DNA from 2 places in the Sphingomonas sp. KR3-1 genome. Region 1 is predicted to be linked to the other one. Evidence: riboswitches for the same ligand, from Rfam matches in the RefSeq annotation. Region 1 holds a riboswitch; the other holds the start of a gene.
The links. Region 1 has a riboswitch for cobalamin ahead of ABLE38_RS18810 (TonB-dependent receptor). Riboswitches for the same ligand answer to the same signal wherever they lie in the genome.
Positions count from the first base shown of each region.

Region 2: another riboswitch for cobalamin. It lies ahead of ABLE38_RS00555 (acyl-CoA thioesterase); the one in region 1 lies ahead of ABLE38_RS18810 (TonB-dependent receptor).

Region 1 covers NZ_JBDZDQ010000003.1:591,052-606,293, forward strand. The annotation lists gene ABLE38_RS18770 (methyl-accepting chemotaxis protein) at 1-514, opposite strand, end outside; gene ettA (energy-dependent translational throttle protein EttA) at 671-2,350, opposite strand; gene ABLE38_RS18780 (hypothetical protein) at 2,542-2,910, shown strand; gene ABLE38_RS18785 (hypothetical protein) at 3,496-3,630, shown strand; gene ABLE38_RS18790 (IS1595 family transposase) at 3,932-4,822, opposite strand; gene ABLE38_RS18795 (M20/M25/M40 family metallo-hydrolase) at 5,084-6,466, shown strand; gene ABLE38_RS18800 (hypothetical protein) at 6,651-6,884, shown strand; gene dctA (C4-dicarboxylate transporter DctA) at 7,010-8,326, shown strand; cobalamin riboswitch at 8,390-8,614, shown strand; gene ABLE38_RS18810 (TonB-dependent receptor) at 8,793-10,727, shown strand; gene ABLE38_RS18815 (ABC transporter substrate-binding protein) at 10,727-11,632, shown strand; gene ABLE38_RS18820 (iron ABC transporter permease) at 11,629-12,612, shown strand; gene ABLE38_RS18825 (ABC transporter ATP-binding protein) at 12,609-13,376, shown strand; tRNA gene ABLE38_RS18830 (tRNA-Pro) at 13,386-13,462, opposite strand; tRNA gene ABLE38_RS18835 (tRNA-Ile) at 13,511-13,587, opposite strand; gene ABLE38_RS18840 (polysaccharide deacetylase family protein) at 13,613-14,641, opposite strand; gene ABLE38_RS18845 (histidine kinase dimerization/phospho-acceptor domain-containing protein) at 14,643-15,242, opposite strand, start outside.
Region 2 covers NZ_JBDZDQ010000001.1:108,456-123,697, reverse strand. The annotation lists gene ABLE38_RS00625 (HlyD family secretion protein) at 1-404, opposite strand, end outside; gene ABLE38_RS00620 (MarR family transcriptional regulator) at 397-843, opposite strand; gene ABLE38_RS00615 (GFA family protein) at 929-1,372, shown strand; gene ABLE38_RS00610 (alpha/beta fold hydrolase) at 1,353-2,114, shown strand; gene ABLE38_RS00605 (M2 family metallopeptidase) at 2,169-3,983, shown strand; gene ABLE38_RS00600 (hypothetical protein) at 3,980-4,546, shown strand; gene ABLE38_RS00595 (SIMPL domain-containing protein) at 4,566-5,312, shown strand; gene ABLE38_RS00590 (hypothetical protein) at 5,387-5,518, opposite strand; gene ABLE38_RS00585 (AMP nucleosidase) at 5,597-7,042, opposite strand; gene ABLE38_RS00580 (hypothetical protein) at 7,205-7,501, opposite strand; gene ABLE38_RS00575 (peroxiredoxin) at 7,573-8,055, opposite strand; gene ABLE38_RS00570 (YqgE/AlgH family protein) at 8,230-8,790, shown strand; gene ABLE38_RS00565 (hypothetical protein) at 8,787-9,554, shown strand; gene ABLE38_RS00560 (hypothetical protein) at 9,564-10,118, opposite strand; gene ABLE38_RS00555 (acyl-CoA thioesterase) at 10,226-10,957, opposite strand; cobalamin riboswitch at 11,057-11,251, opposite strand; gene ahcY (adenosylhomocysteinase) at 11,393-12,793, shown strand; gene ABLE38_RS00545 (HAMP domain-containing sensor histidine kinase) at 12,900-15,239, shown strand.

The DNA.
Region 1 (15,242 bases):
TCACATCGCTGGCGACGCTGATCTGCATGTTGACCAGCTTGCCGACCTTGTCGGAGACCGGATCGACATCGGCATAGAGTTCCTTGCTGACGAACTGGTCGATCCCGGCATGGTCGCCGGCCTGCAGCAGGCCCTCGAGCCTGGCGACGCCGTCATTGGCCTTGGCCATGACGTCCTCGGCCTGCCTGGCGAGCGCCTCCTCCTCCGGGGTCGCCTCCGACGCGGCATAGCGCTTCCACGCCGCATCGGCATCGGCCTTGGCCTTCTGGATGTTGCCCGAGGCCTGGGCGAAGCTGATAGCGCCGCTGCGCGCCTTCTGTGCGGAATCGACGATGCCCACCGCATAGCTGTCCGCGACCATCTTCAGGTCCTTGAGCGGGATCACGCGGTCGTTGAGCACGGTCTGCAGCGCGGCGCGGCTGGTGCTGGCGGACCAGGAGAACCCGGCGACCACGGCGCCGAGCACGACCCCCAGCATCACCAGCGCGGCAAGAAGCTTCTGCTTCAGTGTCATTCGTTCGGCTCCGGAAAAATACAAACTTTCCGGATTTATAGAGGTGTTTCGCCGCAAACCCCCGCAACGCAACGAAAACGCCCGGGCGTTTCCACCCGGGCGTGTCTCGATTTCGGTGAAGTATCCGCCCCAGCCCTCTGGCCGGACTGGAAAACCTCAGCGCGTCAGCTTCTTGTACGACAGCGCGGTCGGACGATCGGCGGCATCGCCCAGGCGACGGCGCTTGTCTTCCTCATAGGCTTCGAAATTGCCTTCGAACCATTCGACATGGCTGTTGCCTTCGAAAGCGAGGATGTGCGTGGCGAGACGATCGAGGAAGAAGCGATCGTGGCTGATGACCACGGCGCAGCCCGCGAAATTCTCGATCGCTTCCTCCAGCGCGCCCAGCGTCTCGACGTCGAGATCGTTGGTCGGCTCGTCGAGCAGCAGCACGTTGCCGCCGCGCTTGAGCATCTTGGCGATGTTGACGCGGTTGCGCTCGCCGCCCGAGAGCTTGCCGACATTCTTCTGCTGGTCGGCGCCCTTGAAGTTGAACGCGCCCACATAGGCGCGGGTCGAGGCGTCGTGGCCATTGACCTTCATGTAATCGTGACCGCCCGAGATTTCCTCCCAGACGTTCTTCTTGTCGTCGAGGTGATCGCGGCTCTGGTCGACATAGCCCAGACGGACGGTCGAGCCCATTTCGATCGTGCCCTCGTCGGGCGTTTCCTGGCCGGTGATCATCTTGAACAAAGTCGACTTGCCGGCGCCGTTCGGGCCGATCACGCCGACGATGCCGCCGGCCGGCAGCGTGAACGAGAGATTCTCGAACAGCAGCTTGTCGCCATAGGCCTTGGAGATGTTCTCCACTTCGATCACCTTGCCGCCCAGGCGCTCGGGCACCTGGATGACGATCTGGGCGCCGGTCGGCTTGCGGTTCTGCTGCGATTCAACCAGCTGGTCGAACTTGGCGATACGCGCCTTTGACTTGGTCTGGCGGCCCTTGGCGCCCTGCCGGATCCATTCGAGCTCGTTCTTGATCGCTGTCTGGCGGCTCGATTCCTCGCGGTCCTCCTGCTCGAGGCGCTTGGCCTTCTTCTCCAGATAGGTCGAGTAATTGCCCTCGTACGGGAAATACTTGCCGCGATCGATCTCGAGGATCCAGCCCACCACGTTGTCGAGGAAGTAGCGGTCGTGGGTGATCATCAGCACCGCGCCGGCATATTCCTTGAGGTGGTGCTCGAGCCACTGGACGCTCTCGGCATCGAGGTGGTTGGTCGGTTCGTCGAGCAGCAGGATCGACGGCTTCTGGATCAGCAGCCGGGTGAGCGCGATGCGGCGCTTCTCACCGCCCGACAGGTTGTCGACCGGCCAGTCGCCCGGCGGGCAGCGTAGCGCTTCCATCGCGACTTCGAGCTGGTTGTCGAGCGTCCAGCCATCGACCGCGTCGATCTTGGTCTGGAGTTCGCCCATCTCCTCCATCAGCGCGTCGAAATCGGTGTCGTCCTTGGGATCGCCCATCTCGGCCGAGATCGCGTTGAAGCGCTCGACGAGGTCGGCGGTCTCGCGAGCGCCGTCCTTGACGTTCTCGAGGACGCTCTTCGTGGGATCGAGCTCCGGCTCCTGCTGCAGATAGCCGACGGTGATGTTCTCGCCCGGCCATGCCTCACCGGTGAAATCCTTGTCGACGCCCGCCATGATCTTCATCAGGGTCGACTTGCCGGCGCCGTTGGGGCCGACGATGCCGATCTTGGCACCCTGGTAGAATTGCAGGTTGATGTTGCTCAGCACCGGCTTGGGAGCGCCGGGGAAGGTCTTGGTCATGTCCTTCATGACGAAGGCGTATTGGGCGGCCACGTGGCGGTCTCCGTTCGCAGGTCTGGATGTGCAGGAAGTTTGGCGGCGATGTAGCGATGGGACGGCCAATTGGCAACGCGCTGCCACGACGGTGGTGATCGGATCGGCCTCTCACCCTGCGCTTGCAATGTTGGGCACTTATCCCCCTCCGACATGTACCACGAAATGCAGGGTAGCGGCATGATGGGGGGATGGGGAAAGCCATCCAGATTGGCAGTGGGAGTGCACTGGCTATTCTATTCGTCGCCTCTGGTAAGGAGGCGGGGTGGTGGGCGCTTGGTAAAGCGCTCGACGCGCTTTCTACAGGCGCTCGCACAATGAGCTTGGCCAACATTGATTGGTGGTCGGTAATCGCTGTTTTGTCCGGACTTGGGGCGATTGCGTGCTTTCTATGGGAGCCCATAAAGCGTTGGCGCTCTAAGCCGTCTCTACACGATGAAGTGAACGTCCTGAGAGTCGAAATGGATCGTCGCTGGGACATCCAACTAGCTCATCTCGCAACCCATGCTGCTGAAATCCAAGGCCTGAAGGACGCCAAAGGCGACCAGCCTTCCGACTAGCCAACTCCTTAGAATCGTCATAACCTGTGCGAGTCACTCCGATCTTGGTCGTGAGGGGTGTCCGCATACGTGCGTGAGCGTGAGTCGCCCTTGTCGGGTGGCTCCAGAGCGCTTCGCGTGAATACGGGAGGCGCATTGCTCACGCTCGTGCGCGACCAAACCGCCCGGCTAGCCGGGGATGGGGAGCGTGGGGCGAGATATGAAGCAATGTCCGATGTGTGGGGCGGACCAGATTGATGGAGCGGCCTCTTGTAGCTGTGGCTACCGTTTTTCAACGAGCGGGCAAGACAGTCGGCGGGTTGAAGCGCCTGTGCAGTCGGCGGCCATGCACCCTCTTCTCATAGTTGGACTAGCGCTGGTAGTCGTCGGCGCGATTGCGACCACCGCCGCTTTCAACATGAAAGTCTCAGTGGAGACTCAAGTCCCATACTCCACCATCCTTGGCGAGCGCTACCGGACCGATTCTGTCGTAAACTTCGCCATGCTTCAGCAGCAAATGATGATCCTGCATTGCGGATTGGCCGCCGTCCTTTCAGGAGTCGTGGCGATATGTGCCGGCACGTTGCTTCGTGCTAATAAGAATAAATGACCGACGACCTCAACAAGCGTTTCGACCGCCTCCTAGAGCGGATGGCGAACGGGCAGGCACCAAGCGCTGGCAAGAAACAGCCGGAGCCGCCCAAGGATGACGATAAGCGGGAGGCGGATTCCTCTCGTTAGGATGGGAGGAATGGATGGACGATAGCTTTGAGGGAGACGGTCCCGAGCAAGTTCGCCTTAAATTGATGACTGGCGGATATAACGAGGCATGGACAGTTAAGGCGCGAGATTGGTTATCGAATTACGATTACGAATCGCGCTTGCGCAATGAGGCCTCCCAAGCCGAGCAGTATCGGACAGCGCGAACTGCAAAGAACGCAGCGATAGTAGCAGCCATAGCTGCTAGTGCGGCAATTCCGCTTGCGATAATAGCCATATACATAGCTTGGATTTCATACACCAAATGAGCGCATGATTCTACTTACCGCACAAAAGATACCATCAGCCGATCCAACATTTCGTGCGGACGGTCGCGCATATTCCAGCGGTATTCGAACTCTCCGAGGTACTTCGGGAGATGCTTGGCGCTGACGTGAATATGGGTGCCATTGATACCGCGCTTTAGCTGGGCCCAGAAACCTTCAATTGCGTTCACCGTGGCGCCTTGGGGCGAAACGTATTCACCGCCACGGTGGTTCACGCTCTTATGCGTGTAGGCCATCCCAGGCATGTTCCCGATAGTGAGATAGGTCCGGTACTCATCGGTATGGATTTCGGTGCGGGCCTGCACCGTTCCTTTGATGAGCGGGAAGACAGTGCCGCGCGTGCGGTTCGGGATAACGCGGGTGACGATTTCGCCGTCGCGCTCAAGCATACCGAATACGATAGCCTTACCTTCTGCTGGATCGCCACCACGGTGACCGCGATCTAGGCGCCCACCTACGAACGTCTCGTCGATCTCCACCAGCTTGCCATCACCACCAATCGGGCCGTTGCCGTCGATTTCGCCCATGTATTCCCTGATCTGGTGGCACATGCGCCAAGCCGTCTTGTAGGTGACGCCTAGCTGGCGCTCGACTTCCTTGGCGGCCACGCCGTTCCGCGAAGAGCAGAACTGGAACATCACGAAGAACCAATCACGCAGCGGCGTGCGAGTGCGGTCAAAGGGTGTTCCCGCAGTCGGGTAAACCTGATGGGCGCACCATTGGCACTGGTAAGCCCGGCGCTTCACGATGCGGGTGAACTTCGCCTCGCGCCCGCACTTCGGGCAATGGAAGTCCGTTCCATACCGAACCTGAAACAGGTGGTCGAGGCACGCTTCCTCAGTCGGAAAGCGTGCTTGGAACTGGCGAAGAGTGGGTGCCTTACTCATGCATATTGTATGGCATGTCCGCTTACATGTTTCAATGGGATAAGTGCCCAATGTTGGATTTCTTGTGTTGGCGTTTCCCGGAACGAGAAGCAGCGACCTGGGCGATATTCAACCAGGTGGTTGAGTGCCTCACCCGCACGTGGGACTGTCAAGGGATTCAACGAATTGCTCAACCATCCAGTTGAATGTCCGCACCGGAAACCTGGCGGAAACGCCCCCGCGCATTGCCGAATGTTTCGGGGGCGACTAGCGTCCGCCGCCATGACCAAGCGCATCCTGCTCGCGGCCGTCGCCGCGCTCGCCCTGCCCCTCCCCGCCCTGGCCCAGACTGCCGCCCAGGATCCCGCCACGCTGCGCGACGCGGCGCTCAAGGACGACGTGGCCTGGGACATTGTCGAGGGCCTGACCACCGAGATCGGCCAGCGCCTCGCCGCGACCGAGGCGGAAGCGCGGGCGCGTGCCTGGGCGGTGAAGAAGCTCACTGCGCTCGGCTTCAAGAACGTCCATATCGAGACCTACAAGATGCCGCTGTGGCAGCGCGGGCTCGAGACCGCGGAGGTGCTGGGCGCCTCGTCGCAGAAGCTCACCATCGCCGCGCTCGGCAATTCGGGCTCGACGGGTCCGAAGCCGGTCGAGGCCGACGTCGCCTATTTCCCCACGCTCGCCGATCTCCAGGCTGCGCCCGCCGAAGCGGTGAAGGGCAAGATCGTCTTCGTCAGCAACGCGATGACCCCCACCCAGGACGGCTCGCAATATGGCTATTACGGCGCCGCCCGCCGCTCCGGCCCGAACCTGGCGGCCAGCAAGGGCGCCGCGGCGATCCTGATCCGCTCGATCGGCACCGATTATCACCGCAACCCGCATACCGGCGTGACCAATTGGACCAAGGGCGTGACGCCGATCGGCGCTGCCGCCCTGTCGCTGCCCGATGCCGAGCAGCTCGAGCGGCTGCTCAAGCGCGGTCCGGTCAAGCTGCGCGTGCAGATCACCGCCGGCATGAAGGGCGAGGCCGAATCGGGCAATGTCGTCGCCGAAGTGCCGGGCAGCGATCCCGCGGCGGGGATCATCCTGGTCGGCGGGCATCTCGACAGCTGGGATCTCGGCACCGGCGCGATCGACGACGGCGCCGGCGTGGCGATCACCACTGCTGCCGCCAAGCGGATCATGGACGCCGGCCAGCCGCGGCGCACGATCCGCGTCGTCTGGTTCGGCGCCGAGGAGCCGGGCGGCTTCGGCGGCGATGCCTATGCCAAGGCGCATGCCGGCGAGCGCCATGTCCTGGCGCAGGAATCCGATTTCGGCGCCGACCGCGTCTGGAAGTTCGAAGTGAACCTGTCCGAGGGCGCCAAGCCCATCGCGGACCGGCTGGCGAGCGTGCTCTCTCCGCTCGGCATCTCGCGGGGCCGCGGCGTCGCGCATGGCGGCACCGATGTCGGCCCGACGATCAACACCGGCGTCGGCGTGATCGACATGAGCCAGAACGGCTTGCGCTATTTCGACTATCACCACACGCCTGACGACACGCTCGACAAGATCGATCCCGAGCAGCTGCGCCAGAATGTGGCAGCCTGGACCGCGATGCTGGCCGTGACAGCGAACGCGCCCGAGGATATTGCCCCGATCTCAAAGGGCCAGGGCGAGTGAAGGAACCTGTGGCGGCCTCGGCCATTGATGGCCGCCAACAGGCGAGATTTTGGCAAAAAAATGTCCTAAATCCCGTCAATGGGTGAATTTGCGATTGACGCAAACGCAACGACCGCTATTCCAGCGGTTCGCGACGGCTAATCGGGCCGGCTGCGAAACGTTTGAGTTCCTTTAGGAGCACCACATGAAGAAGATCCTCATTGTTGCTGCGACCGCCGGCCTGATGTCGCTCGCGGCTTGCAACGGCGGCACCACCAACACCACCGCCGAGAACGTTGCCGATTCGCACGAGGCGAATGCCGCTGCGTACGAAGCCGCTGCCGACAACACCACCAACGCCGCTTCGGAAGCCGTTCTCGAGAACGCTGCGAACGTCGAAGAGAACAAGGCCGACGCCGCGCAGGCGAACGCCCACTGATCTCTGTTCGGCACCCGGCCCCTGGCCGGACCGAGAGATAGGAAGGACGCTCCCGCAAGGGGGCGTCCTTTTCCGTTTGGAGCCTTTGCGCGCTAGGCTATGCCGGTGAAAACGGGGAGGAAGGAATGAGCGCAGTCGCAGCCGGCCCGGCCGCCGCACCGCCCAGGGCGCAGCGCTGGTGGCAGATGCTCTACATCCAGGTGCTGATCGGCATCGCCGCCGGCATCCTGGTCGGCGCGCTCTGGCCCGCCGGCGGGGCGTCGCTCAAATGGCTCGGCGACGCCTTCGTCAATTTGGTCAAGATGATCATCGCCCCGGTGATCTTCCTTACCCTGGTGACCGGCATCGCCGGCGCCCGCGAGCTGGGATCGCTCGGCCGCGTGGTGTTCAAGGCACTGGCCTACTTCCTGTTCTTCTCCTCGCTGGCGCTGCTCATCGGCCTCCTCGTCGCCCATGTCATCCAGCCCGGCGCCGGCATGCACATCGACCCGCACACCCTGAGCGAGGCCAAGGTCGCCGACATCGAGAAGCAGGCGCATGAGACCAGCGTGATCGGCTTCGTCATGGCGATCATCCCCACCACGCTCGTCTCGGCGCTGACCGAGGGTTCCATCCTCCAGGTCCTCTTCGTCGCCATCCTCTGCGGCATCGCCCTGTCCGGGCTCGGCGAGCGAGTCCGCCCGCTGGTCGACCTGCTCGATCAGGCGTCGCAGATGGTGTTCCGCATCGTCGCCATCCTGATGCGCGCCGCCCCTGTCGGCGCATTCGGGGCGATGGCGTTCACCATCGGCAAATATGGCCTGGCCGCCCTGCTCAACCTCGGCGGGCTGGTCGCGACCTTCTACCTCACCGCGGCGCTGTTCATCTTCGGCGTGCTGGGCGTGGTCGGCTGGCTCGCCGGCTTCTCGATCTTCAAGCTGGTGCGGTACCTCAAGGCCGAGCTGCTCCTCGTCCTCGGTGCCTCCTCGTCCGAAGCCGCCCTGCCCGCGCTGATCGAGAAGCTGGAGGCCGCCGGCTGTGACAAGGAAGTGGTCGGCGTGGTCGTGCCCGCCGGCTATTCGTTCAACCTCGACGGCACCAATATCTACATGACGCTCGCCGCGCTGTTCATTGCCCAGGCCACCGGGATCCATCTGTCGCTCGGCGAGCAGCTCATCCTGCTCGGCACCGCGATGCTCACCTCCAAGGGCGCGGCAGGCGTAACCGGCGCTGGTTTCGCCACCCTCGCAGCGACGTTGATGGTGGTGCCTTCGATCCCCGTAGCCGGGGTAGCGCTTGTCCTGGGCGTCGACCGCTTCATGAGCGAGTGCCGCAGCCTGACCAACTTCGTCGGCAACGCCGTCGCGACGATCGTCGTGGCGCGCTGGGAAGGCCGGCTCGACCGCGACGCGCTGCGGCGCGCGCTCGACGGCAGGACCGGGGATATTCCCGCCACCGCCTGAACTGCGCGATTGGCAAGGCCCGCGAATGCCCCTATGGGCGCTCGCGAACTCCGGGAGACATCCGGGGCTCATGATCGCGCCGGTGCCCCGAATGGGGCTTAATATGGGAATGCGGTGCGAGTGGCTTGCCACTCAAATCCGCGGCTGTCCCTGCAACTGTAAGCGGTGAGCGCGATGCACAGGCCCCTTCGCTCGAAGGGGCAGCCACTGGACGAGCTTGTCTGGGAAGGCCGTGCATCAAGCGATGACCCGCGAGCCAGGAGACCTGCCGGCGCTTGGTCGCTCTTGCCCTGACCCAGGGGATGGTCACGGCACGGTATCTCTCCGTCTGAGCGACGACCAAGCGGCTGGGGCCGCTTCGGTGCGTGCGACAGGCGACCAAGCGCCCGCCGTTGCTCGTATCGGTCGTTCGCAGCAGCGCGCGGCAGGCCCCGGCCCTCGTTGCACAGGCGCGGGGGGATTACCCATGTTGAAGACCAGTTTCGCTTCCCTGCTCGCGATCGCCGTGGCGACGCCGGCACTCGCCCAGACCGACAATGCGCCCGACAAGGACGCTCAGGACAAGATCGTCGTCACGGCGTCGCGCTCGGGCGAAGGCATCCCGCTCGAGAACCTGCCGGCATCGGCAACCGTTATCGACGCGCAGCAGCTCGATCAGCGCCAGATCCGCATCGTCTCCGACGTGCTGCGCGACGTGCCCGGCATCGCCGTCAGCCGCACCGGCGCGGTCGGCAGCCAGACCCAGATCCGCATCCGCGGCACCGAAGGCAACCATGTGCTAGTCCTGATCGACGGCATCGAGGCCGCCGATCCCTATAACGGCGAATATGACTTCGGCACGCTGATCGCCGATCCGTCGGCGCGCATCGAAGTGCTGCGCGGCCAGCAGAGCTCGCTCTATGGCTCGGACGCGATCGGCGGCGTGATCAACTATATCACGCTCTCGGGCCGCGAGGCCCCCGGGTTCAGCGCGCGCGCCGAGGGCGGCTCGTTCGGCACCGTCAGCACCGCTGCCCGTGCCGCCGGCGCTTCGGGTGCGTTCGACTATGCGGTGTCGGGCAACTGGTACCACACCGATGGCTATGCCACCGCGCGCGGCGGCAGCCGCAATGTCGGCTCGGACAATGTCGGCGCAACCGCCAAGGTGAACTGGCAGGCTGCGGAGAATTTCAAGCTCAGCGGCGTGCTGCGCTACAGCTACACCGACGCCGAGACCAACGACACCGACAGCAACCCGGCGAGCCCGACCTTCGGCTACACGATCGACAGCCCCGGCGTGCATTTCACCAACGAAGCGTTCTACGGCCTGCTCAGCGCCGAGCTGACCGCGCTCGACGGCCGCTGGACCAACACGGTCTCGGGCCAGTTCTCCGACACCACCCGCAAGAATTATGACGGGTTCGGCTATGCCTATGGCGACAAGGGCCAGCGCTACAAGGGCTCGTTCGTCTCGAGCTTCCGCTTCGGCACCGACGCGATCCGCCACCGGCTGACCGCCGCGGTCGACTGGGAACGCGAGCAGTTCCAGAACACCTCGCCGCCCTCGCCCTATGTGTTCACCGGCGAGCGCAGCACCGACAATCTCGGCCTGGTCGCCGAATATGAGCTGACCGCGGGCGGCTTCACCGGCGGCGCTTCGGTGCGCCACGACGACAACAACCGCTTCGCCGACACGACGACCTGGCGCGTCCAGGCCGGCTACCGCCTGCCCACCGACACGCACGTCCATGCCGCCTACGGCACCGGCGTAAAGAACCCGCTCTATTACGAGCTGTTCGGCTATGCGGACGGCAAGTATATCGGCAACCCGAACCTGAAGCCGGAAAAGTCGGAAGGCTGGGAAGCCGGCATCGACCAGCGCTTCCTGGATGGCAAGGCGACGATCGGCGCGACCCGGTTCGATTCGACGCTGAAGGACGAGATCTACACCACCTATCCGGCGCCGAACTTTGTCGCCACGCCGGGCAACCGCGCTACGGATTCGAAGCAGCACGGTCTCGAGGTGTTCGCCACGCTCCAGCCGATCGCGCAGGTGCGGATCGATGCGGCCTACACGCATCTCGAGGCAACCGAGGACGGCGTGACCGAAGTGCGCCGCCCGGGCGACATCGCCAGCTTCAACGCAACGCTGTTCAGCAAGGACCAGCGCTTCTCGGGAACGCTGACCGTACGCTACAACGGCCGCATGGACGATCTGGCCTATACCGATCCGAGCTTCGTGCCCGTGCGCGTCTCGCTCAAGCCGTACACGCTGGTGAACCTTGGCGCGCAATATCAGGTGATCAAGGGCGTCTCGGTGTTCGGCCGTGTCGAGAACCTGTTCGACGTGAAGTATGAGGAAGTGTTCGGCAACGCGACGCCGGGCCTCGCCGGCTATGGCGGCGTGCGCCTTGCCTTCTGATGCGTAGCCTCGGCCTGGCTCTCGGGCTGCTAGCCGCCGCGCTGCCGGTTTCGACCGGCAGCGCGGAGCGGCCGGCGAACGGCACTGCCCCGCTGCGCAAGCCGATGCGGGTGATGTCGCTCAATACCTGCACCGATCAGCTCGTGCTCGAGCTGCTGCCGCCCGAGCGCATCGCATCGGTGACCATGCTGTCGCTCGATCCGGGCGATTCGCTGATGGCGGCCGAGGCGAAACGCGTGGCGATCAACCACGGCCTCGCCGAGGAAGTGGTCCGCCAGAAGCCCGACCTCGTGATCGCCAGCCCCTTCTCCACACCAGCGGTGCGCAGCATGCTCAAGCGGCTGAACTATCCGATGATCGAAGTCGGCGCAGCGAACAGCTTCGACGATATCCGCAGCATGACCCGCCAGGTTGCCGCCGCCGTGGGCGAGGTCGCGCGGGGCGAGGCGCTGATCGCCGAGATGGACGCAAAACTCGCCGCGCTTGCCCGTGCGCCGCATGCCACTTATCGCATCGCCGCCTGGGACCGGTTCGGCTTTGGCAGCGGCGCCGGCACGCTGCCGGGCGCGATCTTCGAAGCGGCGGGCGCCCATAATGTCGCGGCCGATCCGCCCGCCTCCAACTATGGACGGCCCGATGCCGAAGTGCTGCTCGAGGCCGCTCCCCCGCTGCTGGTCCAGGGCGCGCCCGGCGTGCCCAAGCCGAGCCTGGGCGACGATGTCGAGGCGCACCGCGTCGTTCGCCGCTTCTGGTCGAGCCAGGGGCGCATGCTGAACATCCCCCAGGCCTATTATGTCTGCGGCACGCCGCGCATCGCGGAGGCCGTTCGGCTGCTCCGCGAACAGCTTAAGATCGCCGCCGCACGCGCGAACACTCCCCTTCCCTTTGCAGGAGCACGGCAATGAATCGCTGGCTCATCCCGGCGCTGCTAGCGGTGCTGCTGATCGCCTCGCTGCTATCGCTGATCTGCGGCACCGTCTGGCTCACCCCGGGCGAGCTGTTCGCCGGCCTTGCCGATCCTCACCCGAGCCTTGCCGGGATGGTGCTGACCGAGATCCGCCTGCCCCGGCTCGCGCTCGGCATCCTGATCGGCGCGATCCTCGGCCTTGCCGGCGCGGTGCTCCAGGGGCTGCTGCGCAATCCGCTCGCCGAGCCGGGGCTTCTCGGGGTCGCCGGCGGTGCCAGCCTGGGCGCGGTGATCGCGATCTATTTCGGCTTCACCGCCAGCTTCGCGCTTGCTTCGCCGATCTTCGCCCTGATCGGGGCGATGATCACCGCGGGCATCGCATTCGCGCTGGCGCGCGGGGGCGGCACGCTCTCGCTGATCTTGGCGGGCACGGCGATCTCGAGCATCGCCTTTGCCGGCGTCTATCTCGCGCTCAACCTCGCGCCCAATCCCTATGCGGCCTATGAGATGACCACCTGGCTGATGGGCTCGCTGCAGGATCGCAGCTGGGACCATGTCCAGCTCGCCGCGCCCTTCATCCTGTTCGGCGGCTCGGTGCTGCTGTTCACCGGCCGCGCGCTCGATGCGATGGCGCTGGGCGAAGTGCAGGCGGAGAGCCTCGGCGTCGATATCGGCCGGGTAAGGCTGCTCACGCTGGTCGGCACGGCGTTTGGGGTCGGCGCGGCCACCGCAGTGACCGGGGCGGTCAGCTTCGTCGGGCTGCTAGCCCCCCACCTCGTGCGCCCGCTGGTCGGCTATCGCCCGGCGGCGACTTTGGTCCCCGCCGGGATTGCCGGCGCGATCCTGGTGGTCGTCGCCGATATCTGCACGCGCCTGATCCATATCGGACCGCCGATCCAGCTCGGGGTGTTCATCTCGCTCGTCGGTGCGCCCTTCTTCCTGTGGCTGGTGCTGCATGTCCGCGGGAGGACCGCATGAGCGCGCTTCACTTCGAGAATGTCTCGGTCGTGCGCGACGGCCGGCCGATCCTCGACGGGATCGACGCCAGTTTCGCGGCGGGCAAGCTGACCGCAGTGATCGGCCCGAACGGTGCGGGCAAGAGCACCTTGCTCCAGCTCGCAGTCGGCTTGCTGAAGCCCGATGCGGGAACGGTGCGGCTGGGCGATACCGATATCGCCACGCTCAGCCGCAAGGCACTGGCGAGCCGTCGCGCCTATCTGCCGCAAAACGCCGCGATCGACTGGCCGATCAGCGTGGAGCGCGTAGTGGCGCTGGGCCTGCTCCCGCAACTTCCGGTGTTCGGTGGCATCCCCGCGGCACTGCAGCCGGCGGTCGAGCGGGCGTTGGAGGCGTGCGACATCACGGCGCTGCGCCACCGCCAGGCGACGACACTCTCGGGCGGGGAGTTGGCCCGGGTGATGCTCGCCCGTGCGATCGTCGGCGATCCCGAGCTCCTGATCGTGGACGAACCGACCTCGGAGCTGGACCCGCGCCACAGCATCGACGCCGCCCGCCGCCTGCGTGCCCACGCAGATGCCGGGCGCACGGTGGTGGTGGCGATCCACGACCTCGACCTGGCGCTACGCTTCGCCGACGAGATCGTGGCGGTTCGCGACGGCAAGCTGCTCGGCGCCGGGCCGGTCAACCAGGTGATGACCGAGGCGATGCTGGCCGAGCTCTACGACGTCCGCGTCCGCATCACGCGCGACGCGGAGGGCGCGGCGATCCGCTTTCTCGACTGAATGGGAAAGTGGTCGGGGAGACAGGATTCGAACCTGCGACATCCTGCTCCCAAAGCAGGCGCGCTACCGGACTGCGCCACTCCCCGACGCGGATTGCGGCCCTAGGCGCAAAGCGTGGGACACACAAGTGTTGCTGGTGGGCCCGGCAGGACTTGAACCCGCAACCTAGCCGTTATGAGCGGCCAGCTCTAACCAATTGAGCTACAGGCCCCCAGCAACCCGGCCCTAGCGGAAGGTCAGGCCGGGCCGCAAGCCGCTGCGACGATCTCGTCCACCGAAGCGGCGCGAACGCCCAGCTGGTCGAGCAGCGCCAGCACCGCATCCCACCAGTGCAGGAACGCCGCCAGGTCCGCCGCAGTGCGCACATAGGGCGTGTGACCGGGCTCGACCGAGGGCGAATGGAAGGCGAAGTTGAGCAGCCGCAGCCCCTCGCCGACGGCGACGCGGATCGCCTCCTTGGCTTCGTGCAGCGGCATGTCCTCGGGGGTCAGCGAGACGCGCGACAAAAGGCCCAGCCGCGCGGCGATGCCGATGCCCCGGGGAAAGCGGCCCAGCCGGCGGTGCAGCCCGGCGCCACCGCTGCGCATCCGGCCGGTGAAGACGGTGGTGAACGGTATCTCGACCACCGGGCCGAGGCGGAAGGCGTGATTGGGCACCGCGACGAAATCGGGGCCGCCCTCATCGGCATAGCAATAGCCCGAACGCATCGAGCTATCGATCCGGTAGCCCAGTTCGGCGAGCAGCGCCGGCGTCTCCGGCCCGATCCCATAGCGACCGGCGCGGTAGACGAGCGGACGCTTGCCGAACGCCTGGGTGAGCCGCTCGGTCAGCGCGACCAACTTGGCCCGCTGCAGCTCGAGCGGAAGATTGGCGGTGAAGCTGTTGAACCCGGTCACCTCCTCTTCGAAGGGCGGGTTGACCCAGGGATGGAGCTGCGTGCCTACCGCCGAGCGGCCATCCGCGATCAACGCGCGCAGGATCTCGACCGCGCTTGGCGAGGACACGACCGGATAGTCGACGAGATAGGTAAGCGGCACGCCGGCCGCGGCGAAGCGCGCGTGCACCGGCGGCAGCGCGGCCATGTGGCTGGTGCCGTCGGCATCCGCCCGGAGCGGTGCGCTCCAGTCGAACTCTTCCTCGGTGTCGACGAAGACCGTGAAGCGCGTGCCGAACGTATCGGGCCACCGGACAAGGGAATCGGGACCGGGCGCGGGCACGCGGTAGCCGCCGCGACGTGCATCGCGATCGGGTGCCCCGTTCCCCACTTCAGTTCAGATGTGCCTGGCCCACCTGCTCGTTTACGGCGGCCGGGAGCCGCAAAGTCAAGCTTTCCCGCCCGATCACCAGCGCGCCGCCCAGCTCGCGCGCGAGATTGCGCGCCAAGCGCAGCGCGAAGCCCGTGCCGAGCAGCGTCGCGTCCTCATGCTCGTCGTCGATGTCGAGCACCGAATCGCCGGGATAGTCGGCAAGCGCCTGCGGGCGATCGATCGTGATCGCCACCTGGTCGGTGCCTTCGGATGCCATGTGCACGCCGATCCGCTCGCCCTGCCCGCTCGCCGAGACGAGCGTGGCGAGCAGGCGCGCGAGCAGCCGCTCGACCGCGCGGCGATCACCGGTGACCGAGAGGTCCGCGATCGGCAGCGCGATCACCGAGCCACGCAGCTCCGAGAGCGGCGCGAGATCGTCGACTATCATCGCGAGCACCGGGCGCAACGCGATCCGGCCGGGCACCAGCGAGAGCGCAGCGCTGTCGATCCGCGCGGCAAGGTCGATATCGTCGATCGCGCCGAGCAACTCGCGTGCCTGGGCGCGGATCACCTGGGCGCGGTCGCGATAGGCATCGCCGACCGGGCCGAGCATCTGCGC
Region 2 (15,242 bases), on a different contig from region 1:
TGGTCGGTGTTGAGCTGCACCTGCGCCGCAGCGATCGCGGCCTGGGCCTGCGACACGGCGATCTTGTAGGGCTCGGGATCGATGCGGAAGAGCAGGTCGCCGGCCTTGACCGTCTGGTTCTCCTTCACGCCGACTTCGACGATGCGGCCCGCGACATCGGTCGAGACCGAGCTCTTGTCCTGCTGGACATAGGCATTGTCGGTCGAGACGCTGCCGCCGCCGGTGAAGTAGAAATAGGCCACGATGGCGATCAGCACCGCGGGCACGCCGAACATCAGCAGCGGGCGCAGCAGGCTGCGCTTCGGCTTGGTGGTCTCGGGCGCCTCGGGCACGGTGGTGCCTTCGCTGGGCATGGTGATCCTGGTCGCTTCGGACTTCTCGATCTTCGGTTCTGCGTCAGCCATGTGCGGCCTCTTTGCCCTCTTGAACGTTGGTCAGGTTCGCGCGGAGCCCTTCGAGCGCCGCGATCAGTTCTTCGCGCTGTTTGGAGTTGAACCCCTGAAGCGTCTCTTCGATCAAATCGGCCGCCAGCACGTGCAGCTCGTCGAGCACGGGGGCGGCCTTTTCGGTAAGGTGGATGCGCCACGCCCGGCGGTCGCTGGGATCGCGGCGGCGCTCGACGAAGCCGGCTTCCTCGAGCCGGTCGATCATCCGGCAGGCGGTGATCGGCTCGACTTCGAGCAATTCGGCGAGCTGCCCCTGGTTCGCGCCGGGATGCCGGACCAGCAGCTTGAGCACGCGCCACTGCGCCACGCTCGCGCCGGTCGCACGGGCGCGCTCGTCGAAACGACGGCGCAGCAGCCGCGAAACATCGCTAAGCAGGAACCCAAGACTCTCGGACATAGTGTGCATATAATAAGCATGCTCATGGATTTCAAACCACAACCGGATTGTTTTTTGCGACGCAGCAATTGCAGGGAGCGAAACGATGGGCGAAGCGATGACCGGCGGATGCCAGTGCGGGCGCATCCGCTACACGGCGCAGGTGGACGACGACGAGGCGTATCTCTGCCATTGCCGCATGTGCCAGCGCGCCACCGGCGGCGTGTCGATCGCGTTCAAGAACTTCCCGCGCGCCGATGTCCGCTGGGAGACCGAGCCCGATCGCTATGACAGCTCGCCGGTCGCGCAACGCGGCTTCTGCCGGGACTGCGGCACACCGCTCACCTACGAAGCGCACGAGCATCCCTATATGGACCTGACCATCGGCAGCTTCGACGATCCCGATCGCTTCGTGCCCACCGAGCATTCGGGCTGCGAGAGCTGGCACCGGGCCTGGCTTGACACGAGCCACCTCCCGGCATCACGGACCGACGAGAACCCGAGCCTCGTCAAACGCTGGATGGAAAAAGTTGGCCGACTTCCCGACTGAAACGCACCGCTTCAAGAGCTTCGACGGCGTCGAGCTGGCCTGGACCGAGATGGGACAGGGCAGGCCGGTGGTGCTGATCCACGGCTATTTCTCCACCGCGCAGGTCAACTGGATCAAATATGGCCATGCCGCGAAGGTCGCGGAGAAGGGCTTCCGGGTGATCATGCCCGATCTGCGCGCGCACGGGTTCAGCGACAAGCCGCACGATCCCGCCGCCTATGGCCCCGACGTGCTGATGCGCGACGGCTTCGCGCTGATCGAGCATCTCGGCCTGACCGATTACGACCTGGGCGGCTATTCGCTCGGCGCGCGCACCACCACGCGGATGCTGGTCAACGGCGCGACCCCGCGCCGCGCGATCCTGTCGGGCGTCGGGCTCGAGGGGCTGGTCCACACCGATGGGCGCGGCACCTATTTCCGCAATGTGCTGACCAATCTCGGCAGCTTCGAGCGCGGTAGCTCGGAATGGCTGACCGAGGCGTTCCTCAAGACCACCGGCGGCGATCCCGAGGCGCTGCTGCTGATCCTCAACACCTTTGTCGACACGCCGCGCGAGGCGATCGCGGCGATCGACCTGCCGGTGCTCGTCGTCTGCGGCAACCAGGACTTCGACAATGGCTCGGCCGAGGAAGTCGCCGCGCTGCTGCCGCACGGCGAATATCGCGAGATCCCGGGCAACCACATGAGCGCGGTCACCCACCGCCAGCTCGGAGAGGCGATCGCCGACTTCCTCGCGGCTTGACCGGTTCGGCCGGCGCCTGCATCGTCCCCGCATCCAGATAAGAGGGGCCTTCCCATGATCCGTACCGGTATTTCGGCGCTCGCGCTTGCGGCCGCCCTCGTCGTCGCGCCTGCAAGTGCGCAGACCACCGCGCCCAGCGCCGCCGAGGCCAAGGCGTTCGTCGCCGATGCCGAGGCGAAGCTGTTCGCCCAGGGCGTGGTCGCGGCCCGCGCCGAGTGGGTCTACGACACCTATATCACCCAGGACACCGAGGCGATGACCGCCCGCGAGGCGGCGACGCTGACCAAGCTCCAGGTCGATCTCGCGCTCGGCGCGGCGAAATACGCCAATGTCGCCGGCCTCGACTATGACACCAGCCGCAAGCTCGGCATGCTGCGCAACAAGATCGTGCTGCCCGCCCCGGTGCGCACCGGCGCCGCGGACGAGCTCGCCGCGGTCTCGGCCAAGATCACCGGCATGTACGGCGCCGGCAAGGGCAGCCTCGACGGCAAGCCGATCAACGGCAGCGATATCGAGGCGGCGATGGGCGAGGTCCGCGATCCGGCCAAGCTCAAGGAGATGTGGACGAGCTGGAACGACAATGTCGGCGCGCCGATGCGCCCCGACTACGCCAAGCTGGTCACCATCTCGAACGAAGGCGCCAAGGGCCTCGGCTATGCCGATGTCGGCGCGATGTGGCGCTCGGGCTACGACATGGACCCCGATGCCTTCGCGGCGATGACCGACAAGATCTGGGACGACCTCAAGCCGCTCTACGTCGCGCTCCACACCTATGTCCGCCACAAGCTCAACGAGAAGTACGGCGACGCCGTCCAGCCCAAGACCGGCCCGATCCGCGCCGACCTGCTCGGCAACATGTGGGCGCAGGAATGGGGCAACATCTACGATATCGTCGCACCCGCGGGATCGGGCAGCGTCGGCTATGACGTCGGCGAGCTGCTCAAGGCCAAGGGCTATGACGCGCACAAGATGGTGCAGGCGGGCGAGGGCTTCTATTCCTCGCTCGGCTTCAAGCCGCTGCCCGAGACCTTCTGGCAGCGCTCGCAGTTCACCAAGCCGGCCGACCGCGAAGTCGTCTGCCACGCCTCGGCCTGGGACATCGACAATGTCGACGATCTGCGCGTCAAGATGTGCATCAAGGTCAATGCCGACGACTTCGTGACGATCCACCACGAGCTCGGCCACAATTATTACCAGCGCGCCTACAACCAGCAGTCGCCGCTCTATATCGACGGCGCGAACGACGGCTTCCACGAGGCGATCGGCGACTTCATCGCGCTGTCGATCACGCCCGACTATCTCGTCCAGATCGGCCTGCTCGACAAGGGCCAGATCCCGAGCGCCGACAAGGATACCGGCCTGCTGCTCCGCCAGGCGATGGACAAGGTCGCGTTCCTGCCCTTCGGCCTGCTCGTCGACAAATGGCGCTGGGGCGTGTTCTCGGGCCAGATCCCGACCAATGGCTACCAGGCCGGCTGGGACAGGCTGCGCCTGCAATACCAGGGCATCGTGCCGCCGGTGGCGCGCGACGAGACCCGCTTCGATCCGGGCGCCAAGTTCCACATCCCGGCGACGACGCCCTATACCCGCTACTTCCTCGCCCGCGTGCTCCAGTTCCAGTTCTACCAGGCGGCATGCAAGCAGGCCGGCTGGAAGGGCCCGCTCCACCGCTGTTCCTTCTATGGCAACAAGGAAGTCGGCGCGAAGCTGAACAAGATGCTGGCGATGGGCGCGTCCAAGCCCTGGCCCGATGCGCTGCAGGAATTCACCGGCACGCGCGAGATCTCGGGCAAGGCGATGGCCGAATATTTCGCGCCGCTGAAGAAGTGGCTCGACCAGCAGAACAAGGGCCAGCCCCAGGGGTGGTGAAGCGCGGCCTGGTCGCGGCACTGGCATTGGCCGGTGCCGCACCGGCTACCCCCGGCATTGACGGGTTCCGGGGCGGGCACGTGCGCTCGCCCGACGGGCGCTGGACGGTGTCGGCGGTGGCGGCCGATCCCGACAGGACGATGCGCACCACCGCCTGGCTGCAGGGCCCGGGCGTGCAGCATCGCCCGCTGACGCGCTTCGAGCGGTATCTCGACGTGCGATGGCTGCGCGATATCGGCAAGGTCATGCTGGTCGAGCGCACCACGCATTTCGCCCGGATCGCCCTTCGCACGCTTGGTCCCCGCGAGACCGGCCCGCGCGACCGGGTGCAGGCGGACATCGAGCAGGGGCTGGCCGGGCTTTCCCGCCTGGGGACAATCGAGAACCGGCGGATCGCCTTCGGCACGCTTGGCCGCGACACCTGCGTGCTGGCCGAAGAAAGCGGCTTGCCGCCGGGCAGGGCGGAAGGCAGCTTCATCGCGCGACGGGCGGCCTTCCGGCTCGATCTCGCCGCTGGCCGGGCGATCCGCATCCGCGCCTGTCCGAACGCCACGATCGACTGACAGTTTGAAGGGAAGAGCCATGATCAAATATGCCTTCGCGCTCGCACTGATCGCCGCGCCGGAAGCGGCGATGGCCCAGGCCGCGCCGGTCGTCGACGGGCCGGTGGTGGTCGAGATCCTCTCGGCCGGGCAGGTCGTGGTCCCGGCCAGGCGCTTCCGCTTCTCGGTCAAGGTCACCGGCAAGGGGGCGGACGAAAAGGCCGCCGAGGCCGCGCTGGCCGCCAACCGCGCCAAACTGATCCAGCTGCTCGCCGCGCAGGGCATCCGCGAAGGCCAGCCGATCGAGGGCGCCAGCGGCAACCCGCTGGCCAGCCTGTTTTCCGCGTTCAGCGGCCGCAGCAAGACCAGCTTCGCGATGGACATGGCGGCCGACGACAACGAGAAGCCGCAATCGACCGCCAGCGAGACGGTGTTCTTCGACGCACCCACCCGCGCCGCCGCGACCGGTGCCAAGGCGCTTGTCGAGAGCAACAACGGCAAGATGGATGCCGATGTGATCGCGCTGCTCGACGATTATGTCGGCCCCACCCGCCAGGCCAAGGCCGATGCCATCGCCAAGGCGCAGGGCGAGGCCGCCGCCTATGCCAGCACGCTGGGCCTCAAGCGCGCCGCGATCGCGCGGATCAGCGAGCGGCAGGACATCGTCGCCGGCTCGATGGGCTTCTTCCTCCAGATCATCGGCATGTTCGCGCCCAAGCAGGGCGCGGGATCGGACACGGTGACCGTATCGGCCAACCTGGCGATAGAGTTCCAGCTCAGCAAATAAGCGCGCTGGGGCGTACCTTTCTTCTCCCTCTCCCCTTTTGGGGAGAGGGCCAGATGCCAGCGATGCGCCGAGCCTCAGGCCGGCGGATCGCTGTCCGGGATCATGCCTTCGTCGGCGATCTGCGCGTCCCATTCGGCGGAGCTGTCGGTGCCGTCGGCCTGGTGGGCGTGGGGCTGCTCTTCCTGCTGGTCTTCGGGGTCGATCATCGTCCGTCTCCTCAAGAAGGTTCAACGCACCAGCGCTAGCACGGGGTGCGCGTCTTGCGTCACCCCCATGCGGGTAGCTTAGCGGAACGGCGGCTCGTTGAACGCGCGCAGCTTGCGCGAGTGGAGGCGGGGGCCTTCGCGGCGCAGCTCCTCGCAGGTCTCGATGCCGATCTTCAGATGCTCGGCGATCGCGCGCTCGTAGAACAGGTTGGCCTGGCCGGGCAGCTTGAGCTCGCCGTGAAGCGGCTTGTCCGAGACGCAGAGCAGGGTGCCGTAGGGAACCCTGAATCGATAGCCCTGGGCGGCCAGCGTCGCGCTCTCCATGTCGATGCCCACAGCCCGGCTCAGCGAGAAGCGCAGCGCCGACTTGGAGTAGCGCAGCTCCCAGTTGCGGTCGTCGGTGGTGACGATCGTGCCGGTGCGCAGCCGCTGCTTGAGCTCCTCGCCGGACTGGCCTGAAACCGTCTCCGCCGCGCGGGCGAGCGCAAGCTGCACTTCGGCGATGGCGGGGATCGGGATCTCGGGGGGCAGCACATCGTCCATGATGTGATCGTCGCGCAGATAGGCGTGGGCGAGCACATAGTCGCCGATCCGCTGGCTCGGGCGCAGGCCGCCGCAATGGCCGATCATCAGCCACGCCTCGGGGCGCAGCACCGCGAGGTGATCGGTGATCGTCTTCGCGTTGGAGGGCCCCACGCCGATATTGACCAGGGTGATGCCGGTGCCGTCCTTGGCCATCAGGTGATAGGCGGGCATCTGGTGCCGCCGCCAGGCCGAGGTGTCGTTGAGCAGCCGGTCGGTATCGTCGCCGGCTTCGACCAGCACGCCGCCCGCGCCCGAGACGCCGGTGAAGCGGCTGCCGTCGCCCAGTTGGTCGACCGCCCAGCGGACGAACTCGTCGACATAGCGGTGATAGTTGGTGAACAGGATATATTGCTGGAAATGCTCGACCGGCGTGCCGGTATAGTGCCGCAGCCGGGCCAGCGAGAAATCGGTGCGCAGCCCGTCGAACAGCGCCAGCGGGCGCGTGTCGTCCACCGACATCCACAGCCCGTCGGCGATCTCGTCGCCGATATGCGCCAGCTCGGTCGCGGGGAAATGGCGGCCCAGCTCGGTGACCGAGATCTGGTCCATCGCCGCGATGTGGCCGGGATCGAGCACATAGGGGAAGGGGATCTCCTGCCGCCCGGCGACGGCATGGACCTCGACGTCGTAATCCTCGATCAGGAAGGTCAGCTGCTCGGTGAGGTAGCGGCTGAACATCGCCGGGCGGGTGACCGAGATGCGATATTCGCCTTCCTCGACCAGCCGGCCGAACGAGCGGCGCGGGGTGGGGCGGTTGCGGTCGTTGCCGCCGCGATAGGTGACGCGCAGCTCGGGATAGGCGAAGCTGCCATCGGCACGATCCTCCGGCGCCGGCGGCGTGCCGTCGAGGATGTAGCGGTTCAGAGCGGCTTTGAGGCGATCGACCGAGGCATTGTAGAGGCGCTCGAGGTCGGCGACGATATCGGAAGCTTGAGTCATCTTTGACGGCTAATGCGCAAAGATGACGCTGGCAAGACCACACATAGTAAGCCCCTCCCCTTCAGGGGAGGGGTTGGGGTGGGGCAGAAATCGCGAGCGATGGTCTCGATGCGACATTCCCATCCCAACCCCTCCCCCCAACGAGGAGGGGCTTTTAGGGGCTTACTTCTTGCTCTTGGCCGCCGGCTTGGCGGGCTCGCTGCCCAGTTGCGTGGCGGCATAGGCGGCACCGCCCACCGCAGCGGCAACGCCGGCGGCGATGCCGGCTGCAGCGATCGGGTGTTCCTTCACCGCGGCGACGGTGGCGTCCACTGCATCGCCGATCACTTCCTGTGCCTGGGCAAGGAAGCTCTTGGCCTGCTCGGTCGCCTCTTCGAGCGTGGTCGGGATGCTGGTCCCGGTGTCGTTGCCCGTGCTGTTGCTGGTGCTGTTGGCAGTCGTGGTATCGGTCTCGGCCATGACGGTCCCTTTCTGAAAAGCTCGCCGAATCAACTCGGCGAGCCTCTCACGGTTCCGTTACGGCCTCGAACTTAGAGCTGGCCGAGCAGATAATCGGCCGAGCTGACTTCGAACTGGCCCGGTGCCTCGACGTTGAGTTGCTCGACCACGCCGTCATTGACCAGCATCGAGAAGCGCTGGCCGCGCGTGCCCATGCCGAACTTCGATCCGTCCATGGTCAGGCCCAGCGCCTTGGGGAAGTCGCCATTGCCGTCGGCGAGCATCGTCACCTTGCCCTCGACGCCGCTGGCCTTGCCCCATGCGCCCATCACGAACGCGTCGTTGACTGCGGTGCAGGCGATCTCGTCCACGCCCTTGGCGAGGATCTCGTCGGCCTTCTCGACGAAGCCCGGCAGGTGCTTGGCCGAGCAGGTCGGGGTGAAGGCACCCGGCACCGAGAACAGCGCAACCTTGCGGCCGGCGAAATAGTCGTCCGAGCTGATCTGCTCGGGGCCGCCCTCCGTCACCTTGACGAAAGTGATGCTGGGGATGCGGTCGCCAACCTGGATGGTCATCATGCGTTCTCCTGCCCTCAACCCCGTTCGGGCTGAGCTTGTCGAAGCCCCGTACTTTCTTCCGCGCCTTTGGGAAAGGCGGAATGGGCCTTCGGCAAGCGCAGGGCGAAGGGCGATTGCCGTTCGATTTTCAAGCGTGGCGGAGCCGAAACGGTGCGGCTACGTTGATCGGCCATGGACTCGACGCCTTTCCTCACCGGACAATTCCTCCTCGCCATGCCGGGCATCGGCGATCCGCGCTTCGATCACGCGGTGATCGCGATGTGCGCGCATGACCAGGAGGGCGCGCTCGGCATCGGCATCGGCGACACGATCGAGGGGCTGAGCCTGCACGACCTGCTCAAGCAGTTCGAGATCGATCCCGGCCTCGCGCCCGACGGGCCGGTCCATTTCGGCGGTCCGGTGGAGCCGCGACGCGGCTTCGTCCTCCATTCGCCCGATTGGGGCGGGCAGGACACGATCAACGTCGGCGGGCGCTGGGCGCTGTCCGGCACGGTCGACGTGCTGCGCGCGATCGCCGACGGCACCGGCCCGTCCAAATATCTCATCGCGCTCGGCTATGCCGGCTGGGGCGAGGGCCAGCTCGACAACGAGATGGCGCGGCACGGCTGGTTCAACACCGCCGGCACGCCCGACCTGATCTACGACATCGATGCCGAGGACCGCTGGGCAGTCGCCTTTGCCGGGGCGGGGATCGATCCCCGGATGCTGGCGAACAGCGCGGGGACGGCATGATCCGCGCGGCGCTGGTGCTGGCGCTGCTCGCCGGGGGTGCGGCGGCGCCCCAAGCCAAGCAGAGCGCCACACTCGACCTGGCCAAGCCGTTCGCTACGCGTGCGCCCTGGCGGCTGACCGTCGTCCAGGGGCCGGATTCCGTCGACGTCGCCGACAATCCCGAGCCCGGGGCGCTCACCCTGTGCCTCAGCCGGGATGGGGGACGTAGCTGCAGCCCGGACCTCTCCCAGGCGCTCCACGTGGGGCCGGCGCCCGACCTGTTCGACGTACCGCACTATCTGGAGAGCGCGCGCATCGTGCATCCAGCTGGCGGGCGGGCGCTGTTGCTCGTGCAGCTCGCGAGCGTGCACAGCGGCAATGGCGACCAGCGCGTCTCGACCCAGCTGCTCGCCTATGACCGCGCGAAGGACGCGTTCGTCTCCGTCTATGCCAGGCGTGCGGGGCGCAACAACAACCAGGAGGTCCGCTACGTGGCGGGCGGCCCGCTTCAGGGCGCGATGATCTCCGCCGAGCCGACCGATGACAAGCCGTTCGGCTACTGGATCACCGTCAGCAAGCCCGATTCCGCGCTGCGCTACACCCAGGCCCTGCGCTATCGCAGCGCGACCCATTATGGCGATGGCAATCCGCTCGCGGTGATCGACTCCGAAATGCCCAATATCGAGCGCCGGCTCGGCCTGTGGCGCCCGGGCATGAAGCTTCCGCTCCCCGCCAGGGGCTGCGCCAGGCCGCATCTGGTGAACACCGTCCTCTGGTGCGACTGAGCCGTTCGATCAGTGCGTCTGCGGCAGCGGCGGCGCCTCGTCGTCGCCGCGGACATAGACCTTGCCCTGGGGCCCGTCCGGCGCATTGATCCGCACCAGCGTGTCCTGGTGCGGCGAGGAGCAGAAGCTGGCGGTGCCGGTCACGTCCACCTTCGCATGGGTGTCCCGCTGGCGCAGCACGAAGCGCACCGGCAGGGCGCAGGTCTCGGCATTGCCGGTCTTGAAGCGCAGCGTCGCCCGTTCCGGGGGCAGCGGCTCGCCGAACTGGTTGCCGCTCCAGAAGGGATGCTTCCCCGGCTTGGCCGAATCGACATAGAAGCCGATCACGTCATAGTCGCTCGTCTGGTTGACGATCACCATGCAGCCGAGATTCCAGCAATTCTGCCTCACCTGCTCGGGAGCATTGCGCTTCGCCTCGGCCCAGGCCCGGGCGGCGGCCTCCGGATTGCCGTGATCGGGAACGTCCCCGGCGCTGCTCACCTCCTCCGCTGCCGCGCCCTGTGCGGCGGCGGGCAAGGTCCAGGCGAGCGAGAGGAACAACGCGGACGCTACAATTTTGAACATGGGGAACTCGCGGGCGTGAGGAAGGATATGCAACGATCCTGCCCCGGCCCGATCCTTTCGTCACGGGCCGAAACTTGGGGTACCAAAGCTCCGCACTCCGCTTCCGTCTAGGTCGTGGCGGGCGCGGTCGCAACCATCACGAACTCCGCCGAGGCCGCGCGCCGGCGCGCGCCGCTGAGCAGGTCCTCCGCCCATAGCTCGACCCGCACCCGCTGCGAGCGGTTGCCGCGCATCGTCACCCGGGCGGCCAGCTCGATCATCTCGCCCTCGCGGATCGGCGTGGTGAAGTCGACGCGCTCGGAGGCGGCCATCACCATCACCTTGCGCGTATCCCGCGTCGCCGCGATGAACGCCGCCTTGCCCAGCATCCGCAGCGCCTCGCCGCCGAACAGCGTGCCGTAATGGTTGGTCTGGGGCGGGAAGACCATGTCGGCCATGCGCAGCACGTCGGCGGGTTCGGGCTCCGGCTCGGCCGGCGCGAGCGGCGGCAGCGGCCCGCCCGCCGGCGCGACCAGCGTGAAGCGCCCGCGCGTGCACAGCCGCCGCTCGCCGCTGAGCAGCGCCTCGGCGACCAGCTCGACCTCGACGTCGAGCGAGCGCGTGCCGACGCGGACGACGCGGCCCGTCGCCTCGATCAGCTCGCCCTTCAGCGCCGGCGCGGCGAAGTCGATCCGCTCGGAGGCGGCGGTGACGAAGGCGGCGCGGCCGTGGCGCGAGGCGGCGAGGAACGCGACCTTGTCCATATGCGCCAGCGCGACCCCGCCGAACAAGGTACCGTGGTGGTTGGTGTCGCCGGGGAACACCATGTCGATGAGGCGGACGGGGGAAGGAATGGTCATGATCTGCAAACCCGGTTGGGCGGGGCGAGCATGGACACCGGCGCGCGCGGCGCATCGCTGGCCGCGGCATGCAAGCGACCAGACCGGGCACCCCGCCGGTGGACGATATCGCGCCGAGGCAGGTCTCCTGGCTCGCGGGTCAGCGCGGACGATCCGTCTTCCCAAGGGCGCGCCCTCAGTGACATGCTGGATCGCCGCTCGCCGCTCACAGTTGCGGGGGCAGCGCCGGGCTCGCACCGGCTTCCCGTCTTAGCTTCCGGGCCGGCCGGAAGAACCTCGACGCCCTGAGCATCCGCCCCGCGGGACGCCCCGTCAAGCGACATATAAAGATATCTTTATATTCGGAATTGCGCCCGCGCGGCGAAGCGGCTAGGGCGCGCGCATCGCGGCCGGCGATTCCCGGCGCGCAACTGATTCACATCTGGAGACAGACAAGTGGCTACCGTGCTCGACAAGGATTACGTCGTTAAGGACATCTCGCTCGCTGATTTCGGCCGCGCCGAGATCAACATCGCCGAGACCGAGATGCCCGGCCTGATGGCGCTCCGCTCGGAGTTCGGCGCGTCGCAGCCGCTCGCGGGCGCACGCATCACCGGCTCGCTCCACATGACGATCCAGACCGCGGTGCTGATCGAGACGCTGACCGCGCTCGGCGCCAAGGTCCGCTGGGCGACCTGCAACATCTACTCGACGCAGGACCACGCCGCCGCCGCCATCGCCGCGTCGGGCGTGCCGGTGTTCGCGATCAAGGGCGAGAGCCTGGCCGAATATTGGGACTATGTCGGCTCGATCTTCGATTGGGGCGACGAGACCTGCAACATGATCCTCGACGACGGCGGCGACGCGACGATGTTCGCGCTGTGGGGCGCCAAGCTCGAGGCCGGCCAGTCGTTCGGCGAGCCGGAGAATGACGAGGAAGTCGAGATGCAGCGCGCGGTGAAGGAATTCATCAAGCGCAAGCCGGGCTACCTCACCGAGACGGTGAAGAACATCAAGGGCGTCTCGGAAGAGACCACCACCGGCGTCCACCGCCTCTATCACATCGCCAAGAAGGGCGAGCTCCCGTTCCCGGCGATCAACGTCAACGACAGCGTCACCAAGTCGAAGTTCGACAACCTCTATGGCTGCAAGGAATCGCTGGTCGACGCGATCCGCCGCGGCACCGACGTGATGCTCGCCGGCAAGGTCGCCACCGTCGCCGGCTTCGGCGATGTCGGCAAGGGCTCGGCCGCGTCGCTGCGCAATGGCGGCGCCCGCGTGCTCGTCACCGAGATCGATCCGATCTGCGCGCTGCAGGCGGCGATGGAAGGCTATGAAGTCGTGACGATGGAAGAGGCGGTCACCCGCTCGGACATCTTCGTCACCGCCACCGGCAACGCCGACGTCATCACCGCCGAGCACATGGCCGGCATGAAGAACATGGCGATCGTCTGCAACATCGGCCACTTCGACAGCGAGATTCAGATCTCGGGCCTGTCGAACTACAAGTGGACCGAAGTGAAGCCGCAGGTCGACCTGGTCGAGTTCCCGGACGGCAAGCAGATCATCATCCTGTCGAAGGGCCGCCTGGTGAACCTCGGCAACGCGACCGGCCACCCGTCGTTCGTGATGTCGTCGTCCTTCACCAACCAGACGCTCGCCCAGATCGAGCTGTGGACCAAGTCGGAAACCTACGGCAACGACGTCTACGTCCTGCCGAAGCACCTCGACGAGAAGGTCGCCGAGCTCCACCTCGAGAAGCTGGGCGTCAAGCTCACCAAGCTCTCGAAGAAGCAGGCCGATTATATCGGCGTGCCGGTCGAGGGCCCGTTCAAGCCGGATCACTATCGCTACTGATCCGCTGCGAAGCGAAAAAAGGAAGGGCCCGGCCGCAAGCCGGGCCCTTTTCGTTTGGCGACAAACTGGCCTAAGGGATTGGGATGATCCCCCGGAGCGGCGCGCTTTGATCCATATCACGCAATCGGCTGCGGTGATCGCAGGCGCCGCGCTTGCGCTGCTCGTGATCGGCGGCGTCTGGGCGCTGTTCGCCGGCCTGCGCGCGCGCGCCGAAGCCGCCGGCATCGCCGAGACCAATGCCCAGCTCGGCGCCCTGGTCAGCGGCTCGCCCGCCCAGGCGATGCTGATCCGCGCCGATGGCCGGATCGAGCTGCCGCGCCGCCTTGGCGACTGGCTCGGCCTGCAGGACCTGCCGCGCGCGGTCGAGGATCTGAGCGGCAAGGATGCCGGGCTGCTGCCCGAGGATGCCGATGCGCTCGCCGTCCATGTCGCCGCCGCGCAAAAGGCCGGCAAGCCGTTCAGCCTCTCGGTCCGCGCCCGCGGCTCCGAGCGCGCGCTGCTGGTGATCGGCGAGCGCGCGCCGCAGGCGGTCAACGCGCCGGGCGGCGTCGTCCTCTGGTTCCTCGACGCGACCGAGAGCCAGTCCGAGATCAACCGCCTCCAGCGCGAGGCCACGCGCCTGCGCGCCGCGTTCGATGCGCTCACCGCGCTGATCGAGGCGTCGCCGATGCCGATGTGGTATCGCGGCGCCGATCTGCGCCTGCTGATGGTCAATTCGGCCTATGTCGCCGCGGTCGAGGGCAAGGATGCCGAGGACGTCGTCGCCCGCGGGCTCGAGCTGGTCGAAGGGGTCGGCATGGGCGGGCCGCTCGCCAATGCCGCGATCGCGCGCGATACCGGCGAGCCGCAGACCGCGGCGATGCCCGCGACGATCGGCGGCACCCGCCGCATGCTGCGCCTGCACGACATGCCGCTCTCCACTGGCGGCGTCGCCGGCTTCGCGGTCGATGTCGAGGAGCTCGAGCAGGCGCGCGGCGGCCTCAAGCGCTTCGCCCAGGCCCAGCGCGCGATGCTCGACAAGATCTCGTCGGGCGTGGCGCAGTTCGGCGCCGATCGCAGCCTGATCTTCTCCAACCAGCCCTTCCGCCGCATGTTCGCGGTGAAGAACGAGTGGCTGGCCGATCGCCCCGAATTCGATCGCGTGCTCGATCGCATGCGCGAGGCCAATCGCCTGCCTGAGGTGCGCGACTATCCGGCATGGAAGGCGGAGCGGCGCGAATGGTTCGTCTCGCCCGACGCGGTCGAGGAGACGTGGAGCGTCGGCGCCACCCATCTGCGCGTCGTCGCCCAGCCGCTGCCCGAGGGCGGGCTGCTGCTGCTGTTCGAGGACCAGACCCAGCAGTTCGAGCTGCAGCGCGAGCATGGCGAGATGCAGCAGGTGCGCACCGCCACGCTGGAAAGCCTGGCCGAGGCGGTCGCCGTGTTCGGCAAGGGCCGGCTGCAGCTGTGGAACCGCAAGTTCCGCCAGGTCTGGGATTTCGAGGACGCCTTCCTCGACGGCCATCCCCAGGTCCAGCAGCTCGTCCGCGCCGCCGGGCCGAAGCTCGCCAAGGCCTCGCGCGCCGACATCATCGGCGACCTGATCCGCATCGCCGCGCAGGACCGCCAGTCGCGCGGGAGCAGCATCGCCTTTGCCGATGGCCGCCATTTCGACATCACCGCGGTGCCGCTGCCCGACGGCAATGCGCTGGTGACGATGCTCGACACCACCGATCACCACCGCGCCGAGCGGGCCTTGAGCGCCCGCAACGAGGCGCTGGAGGCGGCCGACCGCGTCAAGACCTCGTTCCTCGCCAATATGAGCTACGAGCTGCGCACCCCGCTCACGTCGATCAAGGGCTTTGCCGAGATGCTCGACGGCGGCTTTGCGGGCCCGCTGAGCGAGAGCGGCCGCGAATATGCCGAGGCGATCCTGGTCTCGGTCGAGCGGCTCGGCGTGCTGATCGACGATGTGCTCGATCTCACGCAGAACGAAGGCACGCCGCTCGAAAAGGCGCCGGTCGATATCGAGATCGCCGCGCACAACGCCGCCGAGGCGGTCGCGCCGCTCGCCAAGGCCAAGGGGATCGAGCTGGTGGTCGAGGATGCCGGCAGCGCGGGCAGCATCACCGGCGATCCGCGCCGCATCCGCCAGATCATCGAGCATCTGCTGCGCCACGCCGTCGCGGCGACGCCCGAGCAGGGCAGGGTGCTGCTCCATCTCGACGGCAACAGCCGCGTCGCCCGCGTCATCGTCTCGGACAATGGCCCGGGCATGAGCCGCGAGGCGGCGGCCAGCGCCTTCGATCGCTTCGCCCAGTTCGGCAACGCCCGCGGCGGCGACCGCGCGACCGGGCTCGGCCTCCCCCTCGCCAAGCAGTTCGTCGAGGCGCATCGCGGCCGGATCGAGCTGATCTCCGAACCGGGCGAAGGCACGCTGGTAACGGTGGAATTGCCGCGCAAGTGAACG